Granulosicoccus antarcticus IMCC3135: one gene and its partner. The protein of the gene in region 2 interacts with the protein of the main gene of each other region in a pairwise test. Links are inferred from orthologs where the notes say so. Each region holds a gene or a part of one and is shown on either strand. Other genes may lie near its edges.

Region 1 (3,690 bases), 1.2 Mb from region 2 along the record:
GGCAGAATGAGGGTTACGGTGGATAATGCCGGCTGGATAACCAAATTACGCTTCAGCGAACGGCAGATACTTGACGCGATGCGTGATCAAAAGCTGGATGTGATCACGATGAGCTTCCATGTGATGCCGGCTGAAATACCGGTGGCCCGCACCACACACAGAACGGCTAATCCTACGTCCAGTAACGCAGCGCGTTGCATCGCCTTGCTGGCGGCCAGTGCGGATGATCAGATGGGGGAGCCAGCGGCACCTGCTTATAGAGCGAACTTGTCGCCCAGAAAATCAATCGTTCGACAAGGCGATGATCGACTTCGACAGGAGTTGCTGAAACTGGCAGCTCGTCTGAAAGAGGAAAAATGATTCCCTCTTCGATACAAGCCACCCAGCAGTTTATCCGCAGCAGATCAGTTTGATCCCGGGCGGACTTCAGACAGTCTGCTAGCCAGTCGCTTCGGACGGCTGCATGTAGGAAATGGGAGAGATGTTGGTGTTTTCACCTTCGAAAACCACTTCTTCCCACGACTGAGGCTGATTGAGAAGCTCACGTACCAGCAGGTTATTAAGTGCATGACCCGCTTTATAGCCTTCGAATGAACCAATCAGGCTACGACCCAACAGATACAGGTCGCCGATAGCATCCAGAATCTTGTGCCGTACGAATTCGTTCTTGTAACGCAGGCCACCTTCATTCAGTACACGGTAGTCATCGAGGACGATGGCGTTTTCCATGCTGCCACCCAGAACCAGATCACGTTTGCGCAGCTCTTCAATGTCGCGCATGAAACCAAAGGTGCGAGCACGGCTGATTTCCTTGACGAATGAGGTTGTGGAAAAATCCACTTCAGTCGTACGACTGTCGCTTCGAAATGCTGGATGATCAAAATCGATGGTGAACTTGACCTTGAAGCCGTTGAAAGGCTCAAAGCGGGCCCATTTGTCATCGACGCGAATTTCTATTGGCTTCTTGATGCGAATGAAACGCTTGGGAGCACTCTGCTCCTGAATGCCTGCAGACTGCACCAGAAAAACGAAAGGCGCGGCGCTACCATCCATGATGGGGATTTCATCGGCACTGACGTCGACATTGCAGTTGTCCACACCCAGACCCGCCAGAGCGGCCATCAGATGCTCGATGGTGGATACGCGGATGCCGTCGCTGTTGTACAGCGAAGTTGCCAGTTCAGTAGTTCTGACACCCAGAGCATCATTTTTGATAACTGCAGCGGGTGAAAGATCGGTACGACGGAACACGATGCCCGCATTGACAGGTGCCGGACTCAAGGTCAGGTAGATTTTCTTACCCGTGTGTAGACCAACGCCTGTTGCACGAATCGAATTCTTTAAGGTTCTTTGTCGTATCACGATGTAATCCTGCTGCAACCGGGAAAGCTTGCCTGCTCTTGTATATAGCACTTCCAGCCAACTTTACAGGGCTAAAAGAGACAATAACGACATTGGCAATCAAAACCGCTCGCTATCTACAATGCCTGTCGGTCACGAATGACAAACTGAGTAGGTAGCGTCCATTGTCGAGGCGAGTTTAAAACGCTCTCGGGAGTACCTGGATGGGTACCCCCTTGAACCTCGAGAATGTTACTGGATAAACCGACGTCCTGCGCGAACCTTAAGGACGTGTAATGCCTGTTTAGTCGGCTTGTCGGCGTAAAAATGCTGGAATATCGAGGTACTCCACATCATGGCCACTATTACCAGAGCCTGTTCCCTGACCAGCGCCACGTGGATTCTTGCGAATCACAGAAGGCTTGTCATAACTGGCATAAGGAGACTGTCCCGCGCCCGCAGTGTTACCACCACCAGCCTGACCGTAGTTACCGCCACTACCGACAGTTGAACGTTGCTGTACAGCTTGCTGAACAGAACGCAACTGATGATTCTGGGAGTGCTGACCAAGGCCAGTTGCCACGACAGTTACGCGCAGCTCACCTTCAAGCGACTCGTCAATGGCGGTACCGACAACAACAGTTGCATCGTCTGCGGCAAAAGAACGAACCACGTTACCTACTTCTTCGAATTCACCAATAGCCATGTCAAGACCGGCTGTAATGTTAACCAGGATACCGCGTGCACCGGCCAGGTCAATATCTTCAAGAAGAGGACTGGAGATAGCCATTTCTGCGGCTTCAGTGGCGCGATCATCACCGCGTCCAACACCAGAACCCATCATTGCCAGACCCATTTCACTCATGACAGTACGAACGTCCGCGAAATCGACGTTGATCAGGCCAGGGTTGGTGATCAGTTCGGCAATACCTTGCACTGCTCCGCGCAGAACATCGTTGGCCGCTTTGAATGCATCCAGCAGGCTGATGTTCTTGCCCAATACAGACAGCAGCTTCTCGTTCGGGATAGTGATCAGAGAATCAACGTGGCCGCGCAGCTCTTCAATACCCTGCTCAGCGGTACGCATGCGCTTGTTGCCTTCGAAAGGAAAAGGCTTGGTGACAACAGCCACTGTAAGAACACCCATTTCACGCGCAATCTGTGCAACTACAGGAATCGCACCAGTACCTGTACCGCCACCCATGCCGGCCGTGATGAACAACATGTCAGTACCTTCGATGAGGTCCTGGATGCGGTCACGATCTTCCATTGCTGCCTGACGACCGATTTCCGGATTGGCGCCAGCACCCAAACCTTTAGTGATGCTCTGGCCAATGTGCAGGACTGTCTGGGCATGCATGCCCTTCAGCGCTTGTGCATCTGTATTGGCGCAAATAAAATCAACACCTTCGATACCGGACAGCACCATGTGCTGAACTGCATTGCTACCGCCGCCGCCGACACCGATCAGCTTGATAACGGGGGAGTCATTGATAGAGTCAACAAGTTCAAACATTTCTAAATTCTCCTAATCTTAAGTTATATATAAGTTGTTACGTTCTCATTGCGATCGGAATCTTTGTTCCGTTTTCGCTCCCGAATACTACAAAACTGCCAAACATTGAAAAACTGATCGAACTGCAATTCTTTACTGAAAACCTGTCTGCTAGAAACTTCGTCGTATCCAACCGATAAATTGCTTGAGCAATCCTTCATGACTGCTTTTTTCTATCGGTTTGTTACGCGGTGTCTTGCGACTGAGCTGGCCATACAACAGTAGCCCTATCCCGGTTGCATGTATCGGGTTACGAGTTACCTCGGACAGTCCATTGACATGCTGCGGTACTCCTATCCTGACTGGCATGTGAAAAATCTCTTCAGCCAGCTCCACAACACCTTCCATTTTTGAAGTCCCTCCGGTCAATACAACACCAGCAGCACAGGCATCTTCAAAGCCGCTGCGCCTGAGTTCATTCTGAACCAGTCCCAGCAGTTCCTCGTATCGCGGCTCTACGACTTCCGCAAGTGTCTGTCTTGCCAGGCGGCGCGCATTGCGATCGCCAACACCTGGCACTTCGATCATGTCGTCCGGGCTTGCCAGTTGGCGCAGCGCACAGGCGTACTTGACCTTGATCTCTTCAGCAAATTGCGTGGGTGTACGAAAAGCCACGGCAATGTCGTTAGTCACTTGATCACCGGCGACGGGGATAACCGCCGTATGGCGAATAGCGCCTTCGGTAAAAATGGCAATGTCGGTTGTACCACCACCCATGTCTACCAGCAATACACCCAGATCACGTTCATCATCGGTCAATACCGCGTGGCTGGATGCCAATTGTTCAAGGATGA
Region 2 (4,333 bases):
CGCACCCGGCTGGTCGTCAGCCAGCTCGTCAGCCAGCGCAACCGCCTGAGCTGTGTCACTGGTGCTGACCGCTTCCATTGTCTGACTGAAAGTATCACTGGCAATAATGGCCTGATTTTCCTGGTGGCCTTTCCAGAAGGTCCAGCCGCCGATCACGCCTGCACCCAGTACGACACCAGCGATGACCGCTTTGCCGTTCTCGGTCCACCACTCTTTCAGCGCTTCGACTTGTTGCTCTTCTGTTTCGTATTCCACGTCGTTTCTCCACGCCCTGAAGGCGCCTATCCAGTTCTTTGTCCGGAAATCGCTGCCCCGGAAATTTGTTTTCTGCGTTTAGCTACAGCGTTCGACAATACGAACTCAGGCGTTGTTATTCAGCAGATCGTTCAATGTGAATTCAAGCTGCTGTCGTGTAACCGTTACCTGCTCAGCTGCTCCTCGCAAAGGCTTGATAGTCACCCGGCCCTGCTCCAGCTCTTCACTACCGATGATGGCTGCCAGTGAAGCACCGCTCTTGTCTGCCTTGCGAAACTGACTCTTGAGACTGCCAGCCGCTGTATTGTGCACTACAGAACATTGCGGAAGTAGCCCTCGAATCAATTCTGCCAACGCCAGAGAGTCGGCGGCACCAACCTCGTCAGTGCCCATCACGAATATATCGGGCACATCGGCAGCAGGAGTCACTCCTACTTTATCCATCAGCGCGATAACGCGCTCCATACCAAATGCCCAACCGACACCCGGCATGTCTTTCGCACCCAGCTGAGTCAGCAGACCATCGTAGCGTCCACCCGCACATACAGCTGATTGAGAACCAAGTTCGGTGGTCGTCCACTCGAATACCGTATGACTATAGTAGTCCAGTCCTCGTACCAGTCGTGGATTGATCACCACATCGATACCACTGGCTTTCAGCAATGCCTGCAATTCGTCAAAATGCGCCAACGAGGCCTCACTGAGACTGTCGCGCAACTTGGGCGCTGCATTGATCATTTCCTGCATTACCGGATTTTTGCTGTCCAGAATGCGCAAAGGGTTACGTTCAAGCCGGCGCAGACTGTCTTCATCCAGAATTTCGCGATGCTGTTCAAACCAGGCAACCAGTTTTTCTCTGTAAAGAACTCGATCCTCAACATCACCCAGCGTATTGATTTCCAGCTGCATGGCATCGTAAATGCCCAACTCGCGCCACAAACGGGCACTCAGGAGAATCAACTCAGCTTCAATGGCGGGACCTGCCAGACCATAAACCTCAGCACCTGTCTGAAAAAACTGCCTCTGACGTCCAAGCTGCGGACGCTCATAACGAAACATCGGACCGGTGTACCAGATACGATTGACACTACCCGGCTGCAGCAGACCATTTTCGATGGCAGCACGAACACAACCGGCTGTATTCTCAGGTCGCAATGACATCGACTCGCCCTTGCGATCGGAGAATGTATACATCTCCTTCTCGACAATATCAGTGGCTTCACCAATGGAGCGGGTAAACAGGCTCGTGCGTTCAATCACCGGGGTGCGCAGCTCGCCATAACCGTAGGCTCGCATCGCGTGGCGTGCAGCCGCTTCGAGCTTCTGCCAGGGGGCTACAGCCTGCGGCACAATATCCGGCATACCGCGCAAGCGCGTGAATTGAATCTTCATTTTTCTGGCAACAATCTGTTTGAAGGCAATCTACTGAATGGGACGGGACAAGTACTCGCCAGCTTCCTCTGAGGCAGGAAACTGATTGAGTAGCTGGCTGGCAAATGCCTGCGCACCAGCAAGATCACCGGCATCACGCTTGATCTGCAGGCCCAGAAGAAGACTCTCTGCAGACTCGTCGCCGTAGGCATTGAAACGCTGGAAATAAGCATCCGCAACAGTCAGGCGCTGCTTGCGATGCATCAGATCAGCCATATGCAGATAGGCATTGGCAAACTGGGGATTAACCCGCAACGCTTCGCGCAGATAACTCTCTGCATCGCTCAGTCGCTCTGCATCCAGCATGCACAGGCCAGCGTTATCGAGTGCGAATTCTGGTGTTCGGTAATAGGGATTATCGGCAGCAGCACGAAATTGCAGCTGCGCCTGATCAAATTTTTCGTTTCCGCACAGAAAGATGCCGTAGCTGTTTCTGTAGTCTGCCTCATCCGGGTCTAGCTGCAGGGCTCGCTCGAAATGCTCTTCGGCACTGGCCACCTCACCCACTCTGGATTGCAGATTGGCATAGGAAACATGCGCCAATGCGTTCTTTTCGTCTTGCTCAAGGGCCTTGAGCAGCTTCTCCCGCGCCGAATCCAGATCGCCACGCTGCAAGTACTGAGCACCCAGCTGTGCATTGAATTGGGCCGCGTCCTGACTTTTTTCGGGACTGAGCTCGCCACCACCGGTGCAGCCCTGCAAAACAAGCAGCATGCCCAGCAGCAGTATTGTTTTACTGGCTATCTTCATCGACCCTGTTCTCCAAATCGTGGCTCCATGAACTTCACGTGCCGCTTGCTTCGGTCGTCAATATCACCCGCTAACTGCCCGCACGCTGCATCGATATCATCACCTCTCGTCGTACGCTTGAGAGTGAGAATTCCAGCATCGCTCAGAATTCGGGCAAAGCGTTCCACGGCATTTCTCGAGGATCGCAGATAACCGGATTGTGGGAACGGGTTGAACGGGATCAGGTTGACCTTACACGGGAAACCACGCAACAGTTCGGCCAGTTCGTGCGCCTGCTCAACTTTGTCGTTGACTCCGGACAGCATGACGTACTCGAACAGCACATGCTTCTTGCGTTGAGAGGCTGCCTCTTCGCCTTCCACATAACGCCAACAGGCCGCCATCAGATCCTTGATGGGGTATTTACGATTGACGGGGACCAGCTCATTACGCAAAGCATCATTGGGCGCATGCAGAGACACTGCCAGCGAGATGTCGACATCGGCTGTCAGCTTGTCCATGGCCGGAATAACGCCCGAGGTGCTGACGGTTACGCGTCTTTTGCTCAGCCCATAACCCAGATCATCCATCATCAGGTTCAATGAAGGCACCAGGTGGCGATAGTTGAGCAGTGGCTCGCCCATACCCATCATCACTACATTGGTGATGCGTTGGTCACGGGTTGCAGGCTCCAGTGCCAGCAAATTGGTTGCCAACCACACCTGACCAATGATTTCCGACACGCTCAGGTTGCGATTGAACCCTTGTCGCCCGGTAGAGCAGAACGAACAATCCAGAGCACACCCCACCTGCGAGGAGACGCACAGAGTGCCTCGATCGTTCTCGGGAATATAAACAGTTTCAATACAGTTGCCATCGTGCAGTTCGAACAACCACTTGGCAGTGCCGTCGCGGCTCAGTTGCGCTTCCTGAACACCGGGCAACACAGTAGTCGTGCGCTCCTTCAACATGGCCCGAGTGGCCTTGGATACATCTGTCATGGCGTCGATATCGCGCACATTATGCTGATATAGCCACTTGAGTATCTGTTTGGCACGAAAAGGCTTCTCGCCCTGGCTCACCAGAAAATCGGTGAGCGCCTGGCGATCCAGATCAAACAAATTGACAAGGGCTGTATCGGTCATAACAGGACCGTGAAAGTATTAGACAAGTATAAGGCCACTCGGTTTACAACGTTACTGAATCGGTCTTAACGAGTGCGTGGGCAAACGCCATCATCACCGAAGAAAAATGCGATTTCCTGAGCAGCAGTATCTGTTGCATCGGAACCGTGACAGGCGTTCTCATCGATGGACGATGCGAAACGCTTGCGGATAGTGCCTTCAGCAGCTTCTGCAGGGTTAGTTGCACCCATGACTTCACGATGTGCCAGTACGGCATTCTCGCCTTCCAGAGCCTGCACCATGACAGGACCGGATGTCATGAAGCTGACCAGGTCGTTGTAGAAAGGACGCTCCTTGTGGACCGCATAGAACTCGCCAGCCTGCTCTGTAGTCAGGTGCATCATGCGAGCAGCAACAACCTTCAGACCTGCCTTTTCGAAGGTGCTGTAGATTTCACCAATTACGTTCTTGGCAACGGCATCGGGCTTGATGATGGAAAGTGTACGTTCAACGGCCATGCGGCACTCCTGAAAAATAGTTTGAAATGGAAATCAGTCAACCCACCATTGTAGCGGATTTGACAGTACTACTGGCCTCGGGAATTACTCAAACGTATGCTTTTCGAGGTCAATGGCAGTTGTGACGAGGTATCAAAGGTTGCTCCTGCCTCAGCGCCAGCGCGTGCGATGTCCTTGGCACTCTTGTAGCGATCATAAACAGCGTGCATGGCTCCCAATGCGTAACTGGCACCTGAACCCACCGCCCAGAAGCGCGTGTACTCATAAACTTCCCGC

Evidence for each region. The genes of interacting proteins can lie anywhere in the genome.
Region 1: the proteins of rlmN (region 2) and ftsZ interact in binary tests that used the Escherichia coli proteins (3 or more experiments, as listed by UniProt). The link is inferred for Granulosicoccus antarcticus IMCC3135 from one-to-one orthologs.

Annotation. Positions count from the first base shown.
Region 1 is NZ_CP018632.1:6,661,052-6,664,741, forward strand. Bases 752-3,690 are described here. They hold ftsZ (cell division protein FtsZ), read right to left. Parts: upstream 2,858-3,690; coding sequence 1,646-2,857; downstream 752-1,645. Other genes in these bases: lpxC (UDP-3-O-acyl-N-acetylglucosamine deacetylase), read right to left, coding at 752-1,362; ftsA (cell division protein FtsA), read right to left, coding at 3,008-3,690. In the rest of the region: IMCC3135_RS28805 (DciA family protein), read left to right, coding at 1-360; more of lpxC, read right to left, coding at 439-751. UniProt on the Escherichia coli protein: Essential cell division protein that forms a contractile ring structure (Z ring) at the future cell division site. The regulation of the ring assembly controls the timing and the location of cell division.
Region 2 is NZ_CP018632.1:5,485,277-5,489,609, forward strand. Bases 1,497-4,333 are described here. They hold rlmN (dual-specificity RNA methyltransferase RlmN), read right to left. Parts: upstream 3,561-4,333; coding sequence 2,433-3,560; downstream 1,497-2,432. Other genes in these bases: hisS (histidine--tRNA ligase), read right to left, coding at 1,497-1,647; pilW (type IV pilus biogenesis/stability protein PilW), read right to left, coding at 1,678-2,436; ndk (nucleoside-diphosphate kinase), read right to left, coding at 3,626-4,057; IMCC3135_RS23785 (MFS transporter), read right to left, coding at 4,126-4,333. Outside these bases: IMCC3135_RS23760 (YfgM family protein), read right to left, coding at 1-255; more of hisS, read right to left, coding at 361-1,496.